3 regions of the Acidovorax sp. GW835-FHT14B10 genome follow, and region 3 is predicted to be linked to each of the others. Evidence: predicted binding sites of a transcription regulator. Region 3 holds the regulator's gene; each other region holds the start of a gene.

Region 1 (3,372 bases), on a different contig from region 3:
GGGTAGAGCAGGGGGCACCGCCAGCGCGGCGGCCCTTGCGTGGCGGTTCTGGCATCTGGGCCGCACGCTTTCAAACGGTGGGGAGGGCGCTTGGGCGCCGTGAAGGCTGAAACAGCCGGGCCGTGTTTCTATGCACGAAGATGACTTTCAACGGGGCTTCGGTCCCGTTTGTCATGGGGTCTGGTCTGGTGTGCGGGATCGTCTTGGCGTGTTGCTATAGTCGGCGCTTTTCACCATTCCAAGGACCTCCCATGGCCGCTGGCAGCCTTCTCGCCTTGTTGGACGACATCGCTACCGTCCTTGACGATGTGGCCCTCATGACCAAGGTCGCTGCGAAGAAGAGCGCCGCCATGGCCGATGACGTGTCGGTCATGACCAAGGTGGCGGCGCAAAAGACGGCGGGCGTGCTGGGCGACGATCTGGCGCTCAATGCCCAGCAGGTCGCCGGCGTGCGCGCCGAGCGCGAGATTCCCGTGGTCTGGGCCGTGGCCAAGGGCTCGCTGGTGAACAAGGCGATTCTGGTGCCGGCGGCGCTGCTGATCAGTGCCTTTGCGCCTTGGGCGGTGACACCGCTGCTCATGGTGGGCGGCGCATTTCTGTGCTTTGAAGGGTTTGAGAAGCTGGCACACAAGTTTTTGCACAGCCCCCAGCAGGACGAGGCCACGCACGAAAGCCATGCCCAGGCCAACGCCAACCTGGCCGTGGACCTGGTGGCTTTTGAAAAGAACAAGATCAAGGGGGCCGTGCGCACCGATTTCATCCTGTCGGCCGAAATCATCGCCATCACCCTGGGCACGGTGGCTGGTACACCTTTCGCGCAACAGGTGGCGGTGCTGGCCGGCATCGCGCTGGTCATGACGGTGGGCGTTTACGGCCTTGTGGCGGGCATCGTCAAGCTCGACGATCTGGGGCTGTGGCTCCACCACAAGCCCGGCGCGGCGGCCCGTGCGCTGGGGGCGGGCATTGTGCGCGCCGCGCCCTGGTTGATGAAGGCGCTCTCGGTGGCGGGCACGGCGGCCATGTTTCTGGTCGGCGGCGGCATTCTGGTGCACGGGGTTCCAGCGCTGCACCACGCCGTGGAGGGCGTGGGTGCGGCGGCGGCGCTTTGGCCTGTGGGCGGTCTGTGGGCGGTGCTGGTTCCCAACCTGCTCAATGCCGTGATCGGCATCGTGGCGGGCGGCCTGGTGGTGGCGGGCTTCACCCTGGTGAACCGGCTGCGCAAGGGCGCTGCAGCAGCCCCTTGATGCCGGGGTGCGTGTGCCGCACCACGCTCAGGGTAACTACCAGGATTTTGACCTGAGGCAAGGTTGACCATTTTGCTAACAGGCTCAATTGCGGTACGGGGGTCGTCCCCGTTCAACCGCATCGAGTTCTGTATGAAAAAAAATCTGCTGGCTGTCGCCGTTCTGTGTGCATTGACCTCTGGCGCTGCCTTTGCGCAGCAGGCCGAAAGCCCTTGGCTGGTGCGCGTGCGCGCCGTTCATCTGGACAGCGCCAACAAGGACAGCACGGGGCTGGGCCTGTCGGTCAACAACAAGACGATTCCTGAAGTCGACATCACGTACTTTTTCAACAAGAACGTGGCCGCCGAGCTGGTCCTCACGGTGCCCCAGAAGCACGACGTGCGTTCCAACGGCACCAACATTGGCACCCTCAAGCACCTGCCACCTTCGCTGCTGCTGCAGTACCACTTTGATGCCCCCGGCTTCAAGCCCTATGTGGGCGCCGGTGTCAACTACACGCGCTTTTCCAGCCTGAACCTGCCTGCTGGCGTGGACATCGATCGCAACAGCTGGGGCGGCGCCCTGCAAGTGGGCGTGGACATTCCGCTCACCAAGAACCTGTCGCTGAACTTCGACGTGAAGAAGGTCTACATCAAGACCGATGTGTTCGCTGGCGGCGCCAAGGCAGGCACCTTCAAGGTCGATCCCGTGCTGGTGGGCGTGGGTCTCGGCTGGCGCTTCTGATGCGAAGGCGCTGCCTGCGCGGCGCCTGGCATCACCTGACTCCCAGGTGAAAAGGGCTGGCGCCTGCGCCGGCCTTTTTCTTGAGGGAGCGATTTTCGCCGGCCATCAACGATGCAGGAGCCGGTTGGCTTTGGATTCTGATGGTTGAGTGCTATATAAATAATAGCTGTTGGTGCTTGTGGGATTGCGCTACAGCCAAGAATCCATGAAATTGCATCGGGCCTTGTCATGGAAAGGCTGGCCGGTACGCTTGCGTGTGGGTGCATTCCTGCGTGGCCTGTCGTTGCAGGCTGTCACCTGCGATGAACGCAGTGGGAGTAGCCTGTGGCATCGTTCACACCCCGATGCCCGACGCCCACCGCCATGCACCCCACCCACCCTAGCGATATCACCGAAGGCCTGAACCAGCGCCCCGCGCGCATCTCCCCCAAATATTTCTACGACCAGCGCGGCTCGCTGCTGTTCGAGGCCATCACCCGCCTGCCTGAGTACTATCCCACGCGCACCGAAAATGCCCTGATGCAGGCCCATGCCGCCGACATGGCCCAACAGCTGGGCCCCGTGCGCACGGTGATCGAGCTGGGCGCCGGCAGCTGCGAGAAGGCCCGCGTGCTGTGCCGCCAGGTGCGCCCCGCCTGTTTTGTGGGGGTGGATATTTCGGTCGATTTCTTGCAAGAGGCCGTGCAGCGCCTGCGCGCCGACATGCCGGGGCTTGACGCGCGGGCGGTGGGCGGCGACATGACCCAGGGCCTTGTGCTGCCCGCCGACATTCCCCGGGCGGGGCGCCTGGTGTTCTATCCGGGCTCTTCCATCGGCAACTTTGATCCGCCCCATGCGCTTGAACTGCTCTGCCACATGCGCGCGCTGGTGGACAGCGACGGCGGCTTGCTCATCGGCATCGATCTGCCCAAGGAGGTGGCGGTGCTCGAAGCCGCCTATGACGACGCCGCAGGGGTCACGGCGGCCTTCAACCGCAACGTGCTCACGCACCTGAACCGCCTGATCGGCAGTGACTTTGTGGAAGAGCAGTGGGCCCACCGCGCCTTCTTCAACCGCGAGGCGTCGCGTATCGAGATGCACCTGGAGGCCCTCGATCCGATTCGCGTGCGCTGGCCGGGCGGCGAGCGCTGCTTTGGGGCCGGCGAGCGCATCCATACCGAAAACAGCTACAAATACCCCCTTGCGGTGTTCACCGCCCTGCTGGCCCAGGCGGGTTTTTCGCGTGCGCAGGCATGGACCGATGATCAGGGCTGGTTTGCCGTGGTGCATGCCCGCCCCTGAACCCTCTGATGGAGCGCTGTCTGGCCATGCATCCCTTGATTTCCCGCTACACCGAAGTGCGCCGCCACACCACCCGCCTGGTGCAGCCCCTGTCGCCCGAAGACTGCACCGCCCAGTCCATGCC
Region 2 (3,372 bases), on a different contig from region 3:
GCCCAGGCCAGTGCCACCACCAGCAGCGCGCCGGCCAGCGCCATGCCCATGCCACGCAGTGTCTGCAGCGCGGCAGCGCCGGGGCGCAGCGTGGCGGGCAGGAAGCGCTCCAGCACGAAAGCCGAGCCCACGGTGGCCAGCCAGCCAGTCAGCGCCAGATTGACGGGCACCCACAGCGTGTTCCACAGGGGGCGTGAGCGCACCACCATCATCTCGGCGCCGGTGTAGAAGGAAATGGTGAGCGCCGAGACCACGAGCAGCGGCGACAGCAGGCGCATCCAGCCGGGCTTGCCCAGCCACCAGGCGGCACACATCGCCACGCTGAGCGTGACGAACACGGGCAGCAGCAGCGCGCCGACCGACATCCACGACCAGGGCGTGAAGTGCGCATAAAAGTGCCAGAAGCGCGCGGGTTGGTGCAGGTCGGCCAGCAGCGACACGGGTGCGGCAATGCTGCTGACGGCCAACGTCAGCACGGCGGCGGGCAGCAGGCGCTGCAGCGTGCCGCCGTCCTTGCCCCAGGCGCACAGCGCGGCCAGGATGGCGGCGCCAGTGGCCACGCCGACCAGGAAGAAGTACTGCACGGCCCAAGGCAGCCAGGCCGCTTCATAGTGCGGGGTCAGGAGTTCGATGATTTGCATGGTGCGCTCCTTGGGCTCAGTGGTCGGACAGCAGGCGCACGCTGGCCTGGCCGTCCACGCCGTTGACGAACTCATCGGGCAGGCCGATGTAGAACACGCGCGGCGATGTGTTCATGCCGGGCTTGAGTACCTTGATCTCGTCCTTGTGCTCGGCCATGCGGCGATTGATCTCGCTGCCCTGGTCATTCAGGTCGCCGATCACGCGTGCGCCGCCCACGCAGCTTTCCACGCAGGCGGGCAGCAGGCCGACTTCCAGGCGGTGTTCGCAGAAGGTGCACTTGTCGGCGGTCTGCGTCTCGTGGTTGATGAAGCGGGCGTCGTACGGGCAGGCCTGCACGCAATAGCCGCAGCCCACGCAGCGCTCGTTGTCCACCAGCACGATGCCGTCAGTGCGCTGGAAGGTGGCCTGCACCGGGCACACGGGCACGCAGGGCGGCTCGTCGCAGTGGTTGCACAGGCGCGGCAGGCTGACCATGGCGGGCGCGCTGCCATCGGTCTTGTTGATCTCGTACTGCAGCACCGTGGTGCGGAACTGGCCGATGGGCGGCTGGTTCTCCACCGAGCAGCTCACCGTGCAGGCCTGGCAGCCGATGCACTTGCGCAGATCCACCAGCATGCCAAAGCGCTTGCCCTCCATGCCGGGGCGGCGCGGAGGCTGTGCGCCCATGCCAAGGGCGGGCGTGGGTGCGGTGACAGCAGCCACGGCCGTAGCGGGCAACGCCACCGACGCCAAGGCTGCGCCCAAAAGGTCTTGCAGAAATCCACGCTTGCTGGGCGGATTGGATGGGGTACCTGGGGTGGTAGGCATTGCAGCGCTCCTCGCTCGTTTTGCAGTGTTTGCCTTGCACGGCCCGGCCTGTCTAAGACATCAAACCGTATAAGCAACAATTTGATTTGATCTTAAGAAGCAAGGGATTACCCGCATTGACATATATCAAAAGAAAAATCAGTGAAAACTGTCGCGCCGCAGACTCCGGCGCTCACCGAGGTGCGATCAAAAATAAACGGCGGGGGTTTGTGCTGCGCAGAGTGATGGCTTGCATGTTTCTTGGCGCTCCTGCGCCTCACCGTGACACGCCAGGAGTGACCGTGCGCACTCAAAGGGGCGCGACACAGCACCGGGGGTGATGGCCACTTTTAGACCCGTTTTGGGTGCATGCGCTTGACAGACAAGCGCAAATAGCTAGCTTTTAAATAGCAAATTCACAACCAATCACGCCAGCGCGCGCTGGATGATGATCTTCTGCACGTCGCTCGTGCCCTCGTAGATCTGGCACACGCGCACGTCGCGGTAGATGCGCTCCACCGGGAAGTCGCTGACCACGCCGTAGCCGCCCAGGGTCTGGATGGCGGCGCTGCACACGCGCTCGGCCATCTCGCTGGCGAAGAGCTTGGCCATGGCGGCTTCCTTCAGGCAGGGGCGGCCCGCGTCGCGCAGCGCGGCGGCGTGCCAGATGAGCTGGCGCGCGGCCTCGATCTGGGTGGCGCAGTCGGCCAGGCGAAAGCCCACGGCCTGGTGGTGGAAGATGGGCTGGCCGAAGCTCTCGCGCTCTTTCGAATACGCCAGCGCCGCATCAAACGCGCTGCGGGCCATGCCCACGCTTTGCGCGGCGATGCCGATGCGGCCGCCCTCCAGGGCCCCGAGCGCGATCTTGTAGCCCTCGCCCTCGGCGCCGATCAGGTTCTCGGCGGGGATGCGGCAGTGGTCGAAGTTGATCTGCGCCGTGTCGCTGCTGTGCTGGCCGAGCTTGTGTTCGAGCCGCGCCACCACGTAACCGGGGTTGCTGGTGGGCACGAGGAAGGCGCTCATGCCCTTCTTGCCCGCCCCCTTGTCGGTCACAGCGATGACGATGGCCACATGGCCGTTTTGGCCGCTGGTGATGAACTGCTTGACGCCGTTGATCACGTATTCGTCGCCCTGGCGCGCCGCGGTCGTGCGCAGTGCGGAGGCGTCGGAGCCCACATGCGGTTCGGTCAGGCAAAACGCGCCCAGCATCTCGCCGCGCGCCAGCGGCGTGAGCCAGTCGCGCTTTTGCCAGGCGTTGCCGTAGCGCAGGAGGATGGCGTTGACGGGGCAGTTGGTCACCGAGATGGCGGTGCTGGTGCCGCCGTCGCCCGCGGCGATTTCTTCGAGCACCAGGGCCAGCGTGACGTAGTCGAGATGGGCCCCGCCAAACTCTTCGGGCACGCAGATACCGTAGGCGCCCAGCGCGGCCAAACCCTGGTGGGCCTCCTTGGGGAAATGGTGCTCCTTGTCCCAGCGCGCGGCGTGGGGCCAGAGTTCGGTCTGGGCAAAGTCGCGCACGGCGTCGCGGATCATTTCCTGGTCTTGGGTCAGCAGCATCGTTGTCTCCGGGTGCTTGGGGGTGTTGTGGGTTGCGGGTATCGAAAGCCTGCGGCCCTCACCACGAGGCAAAGGGCGTGCCATCGCGCTGCAGGAACTGGCCCTTGTGCGCGGGCGTGAGCCGCGCGAGCGTGGCGCGCATGGCGGCCACGCTCTCTGGCGCGGTCAGCGGGGCTTGCGCGCCGCCCATGTCGGTCTGCACCCAGCCGGGGTGCAGCGCCACCAGCGTGGCCTGCGGGTAGTCGTGCTGGGCGCTGGCCACTGCCATGTTGAGCGCGGCCTTGCTGACGCGGTACAGCCAGGTGTGGCTGCCTGTGACGCCGCCGATGCGGCCCAGCTCGCTGCTGATGAAGGCAAAGCGCCCTTGCGCGGCCTCGACCAGCGGGG
Region 3 (3,372 bases):
CACCCGGCCGATCGCGGATACGCCCAGGCCGATGAGATCGCAGTCGGGCTGGGTGCTGTAGCCCTGAAAATTGCGGTGCAGGCGCCCCTGCCGCTTGGCGACCGCCAACGCATCCGTAGGCAAGGCAAAGTGGTCCATGCCTACATAGACGTAACCGGCATCAATAAAGGCGTCCAGCGAACGCGAAAGCATGGTCACCTTGGCTGATGCAGCGGGCAATTCTGTCGAGATGATGCGCCGCTGCGGCTTGAAACGATCGGGCAAATGGGCGTAGGCATACAAAGCGATTCGGTCGGGGCGCAATTGGGCCACCTGTGCCAGCGTGCGATCAAACGACTCGGGGGTCTGGCGCGGCAGCCCGTAAATCAAATCCACATTGACCGACTCAAAGCCCAGCGCACGAGACGCTTCCACCAGCGCAAACACCTGCTCTGCGGGCTGAATGCGGTGCACCGCCTTCTGAACCTCGGCATCAAAATCCTGCACACCGAAGCTCAATCGATTGAAGCCCAGTTCCGCCAGCACCGCCAGCCGATCCGAAGTGACCGTGCGAGGATCCACCTCGATGGAATACTCACCACCCGGCGCAAAGGTGAAACTGCGCCGCAGCGTTGCCATGAGCTGGCGCAGTCCGTCATCCGAAAGGAAGGTCGGCGTGCCGCCCCCGAGGTGCAACTGGCTGACCACCTGTCCGGTGCCGCAGTGGGCCGTGTGCAGATCAATCTCGCGGCTGAGGTAGCGCAAATACACGTCGGCACGGTCATGGTGCTTGGTGATGATCTTGTTGCAGGCACAGTAGTAGCACAACGATTCGCAAAACGGAATGTGGACATACAGCGACAGAGGCAGTGCCATGGCCGTAGCGCCAAGCCGGCGCTGTGACAGCGCCAAGACATAGTCCTCTTGCCCAAAAGCCTCCACAAACCGGTCAGCCGTGGGGTAGGAGGTATAGCGCGGTCCTGGTATGTCAAAACGGCGCAGAAGTTCTGGGGTAACAGAGGTCATGGGAAAATATCCTTGCGTGCATTGATACTGTGCCGTACCCTTTGATCCACGTCCTTGACTTTAATCAAGAAGACGAATGGGCACAGGAGGGACAATTTGATTCAAGTCAGCCACCACGCGTGCACTGCGGGACAATGGAGTCCCAGCAGATACAAGCCAATTACCCTGACCTGTCCAGGTCCCAGTGCCCATGAACCCGCAATCCATCAAAGTCGCCTGCTCCAACTGTAACCTGCGAGAACTGTGCATGCCCGTAGGCCTGAACGAGCAGCAGTTGCAACGCATTGACGATATCGTGGCAGTGCGGCGAAAAATCAAGCGGGGAGGTACTCTCTTTCGCAATGGAGAGTCGTTTACTTCTCTCTATGCCATTCGCACCGGGTTTTTCAAGACCTGCGTCGCTACCGAAGATGGGCGCGACCAGGTCACAGGCTTTCAGATGGCGGGTGAAATCATTGGACTCGATGGCATCGTCAACGACCATCACACCTGTGACGCAGTCGCCCTCGAAGATGCCGAAGTGTGTGTCATGCCCTTTGATCGCATCGAAGAACTATCGCGCGAAGTCACGGCGCTGCAACACCACGTTCACAAGATCATGAGCCGGGAAATCGTTCGTGAACACGGCGTGATGCTTTTGCTGGGCAGCATGCGCGCAGAAGAGCGCCTGGCTGCGTTCCTGCTCAACCTGGTGCAACGCCTGCATGCCCGTGGGTTCTCGCAGTCCGAACTGGTATTGCGAATGACACGGGAAGAGATCGGCAGCTACCTTGGACTCAAGCTGGAGACGGTCAGCCGCACGTTCTCGAAGTTTGTGGAAGATGGCACGGTGGAAGTCAAACAACGCCATGTCCGCATTCTGGACACCGATGCACTCAAGCGCATTGTCAACAACCAGCAGGCTTGTCACTGATCGCTGTTCAGGTATTTAACCGTCACGGGCATGACGATGCCTTGCGACAATCGCCCGGTCGAGCATCCGGAGGCACGGGGCAGCGGTTGAGTTCAAAGGGGGACATGGAGAGCAGCGTCGTCAGCGCGCTGGCAGCCATGGTAATGGTCCAGAACGCAAAGAACGCAAGGGTATAGACCCCCTGGCGAGACAGTGTCAATGGTTGACCGAACCAATGAAGATCCTGTGGATCCACCATGGCGAAAACCAGCATTTCCAGGATCCCGGCCACCAGAAAAGCGGGCCAGGCAATCCACATCAGGCGTTGTGTCCACATCGTGTGTTTCCTTGGGGTTGCGGAGGGCGTGTGCATGCGACCAGTTGGACTCTGGTTCAGCGAGGCTGATCTACGGCAGGTGTTGCCGCATGGTTGCGGCCCTTGAGCGCAGGGGCCAAGCTTTTCTCTGGCTGTGCCAGCGTCTGGTTGATCTCCATCCCCTTGCGGTAATAGTCCTCCTCGACGACGGGGTCCGGCCGACTCATGGCAAGCCACAACGTAATGAAGCCGGCAATCACCACAATGACCGGTCCGGCAATCACCAGCCAGACATGCCCAAACTTCCACCATGGCCGGGGTTCGGGAGTAATAACGGGGCTGGTTGGCATGAAAACTCCTCAGGTATCAGCATACAGACCACAAGACGCCATGCAGCGCCCAGCGTGACCTTCATTCAATTGACTCAGCGTGGCACCAGGAATATGGATTTCTCACTCACCTTGCCGCTGCTTTCCAGTGCAGATATGTCGAAATGAATCGCATGGGAACCAGGGGCCGCAGATCCATACGGGATCTGCAGCCGCACCGCTACCCAACGGGATTCTGCGGCACCAATGTCAACCTCCTGCTCTGACGCCACTTCCATGCCATCCAGCCCGCTCGCAGTAATGCGGTAGCGCTGCGCAGCCTCTGTGGCATTCATGATCTGCAGTCGATAGACATTTTCAAGCTTGCCTCCCGCAACAATGCGGGACAAGGCGGCACGGTCACGCACGATGTCCACCTTCAGGGGGGTACGCGTGGTCAGGCTCGCCAGCATGCCCACGCACAAAGCCACCAGAACCGCGGTGTAGATGAGCACGCGAGGACGCAAGACATGTCGCCAGATTTGCGACTGAGTCCAGCGATGCAGAACACCATTCTGGGTTGAATACCGTATCAACCCTCTGGGGTAATGCATCTTGTCCATCACGGTATTGCAGGCATCCACGCAAAGACCGCAGCCAATGCATTCATATTGCAAACCCTTGCGGATGTCGATGCCCACGGGACACACCTGTACACACAAGGTGCAGTCGATGCATTCGCCCAGACCCTTGGCCTTGTAGTCCACCGTCTTGACCCTGGGCCCGCGCGGCTCGCCGCGGGCTTCGTCATAGGTCACGATGAGGGTATCGCGATCGAACATTGCGCTCTG

The links. The regulator FNR, encoded in region 3, switches genes on or off when oxygen is low (the NO sensors DNR and NnrR bind a similar motif). The targets are predictions, from matches to a motif close to TTGATNNNNATCAA.
Region 1: AC1Q5S_RS00320 (OmpW/AlkL family protein) is a predicted target of FNR. The motif match lies at 1,292-1,305, and genes of this name have one in related genera.
Region 2: dsrO (sulfate reduction electron transfer complex DsrMKJOP subunit DsrO) is a predicted target of FNR. The motif match lies at 1,566-1,579, and genes of this name have one in related genera.

The regions. Positions count from the first base shown of each region.
Region 1 covers NZ_JBXAGC010000001.1:60,352-63,723, forward strand. Annotated here, with positions in the region: gene purL (phosphoribosylformylglycinamidine synthase) at 1-6, shown strand, start outside; gene AC1Q5S_RS00315 (DUF808 domain-containing protein) at 252-1,244, shown strand; gene AC1Q5S_RS00320 (OmpW/AlkL family protein) at 1,377-1,967, shown strand; gene egtD (L-histidine N(alpha)-methyltransferase) at 2,331-3,248, shown strand; gene egtB (ergothioneine biosynthesis protein EgtB) at 3,275-3,372, shown strand, end outside.
Region 2 covers NZ_JBXAGC010000002.1:300,028-303,399, forward strand. Annotated here, with positions in the region: gene nrfD (NrfD/PsrC family molybdoenzyme membrane anchor subunit) at 1-641, opposite strand, end outside; gene dsrO (sulfate reduction electron transfer complex DsrMKJOP subunit DsrO) at 658-1,449, opposite strand; gene AC1Q5S_RS03305 (acyl-CoA dehydrogenase family protein) at 1,855-2,985, opposite strand; gene AC1Q5S_RS03310 (SDR family oxidoreductase) at 3,044-3,372, opposite strand, start outside.
Region 3 covers NZ_JBXAGC010000006.1:73,276-76,647, forward strand. Annotated here, with positions in the region: gene hemN (oxygen-independent coproporphyrinogen III oxidase) at 1-1,005, opposite strand, end outside; gene fnr (fumarate/nitrate reduction transcriptional regulator Fnr) at 1,196-1,918, shown strand; gene AC1Q5S_RS06705 (hypothetical protein) at 1,941-2,234, opposite strand; gene AC1Q5S_RS06710 (FixH family protein) at 2,291-2,563, opposite strand; gene ccoG (cytochrome c oxidase accessory protein CcoG) at 2,638-3,372, opposite strand, start outside.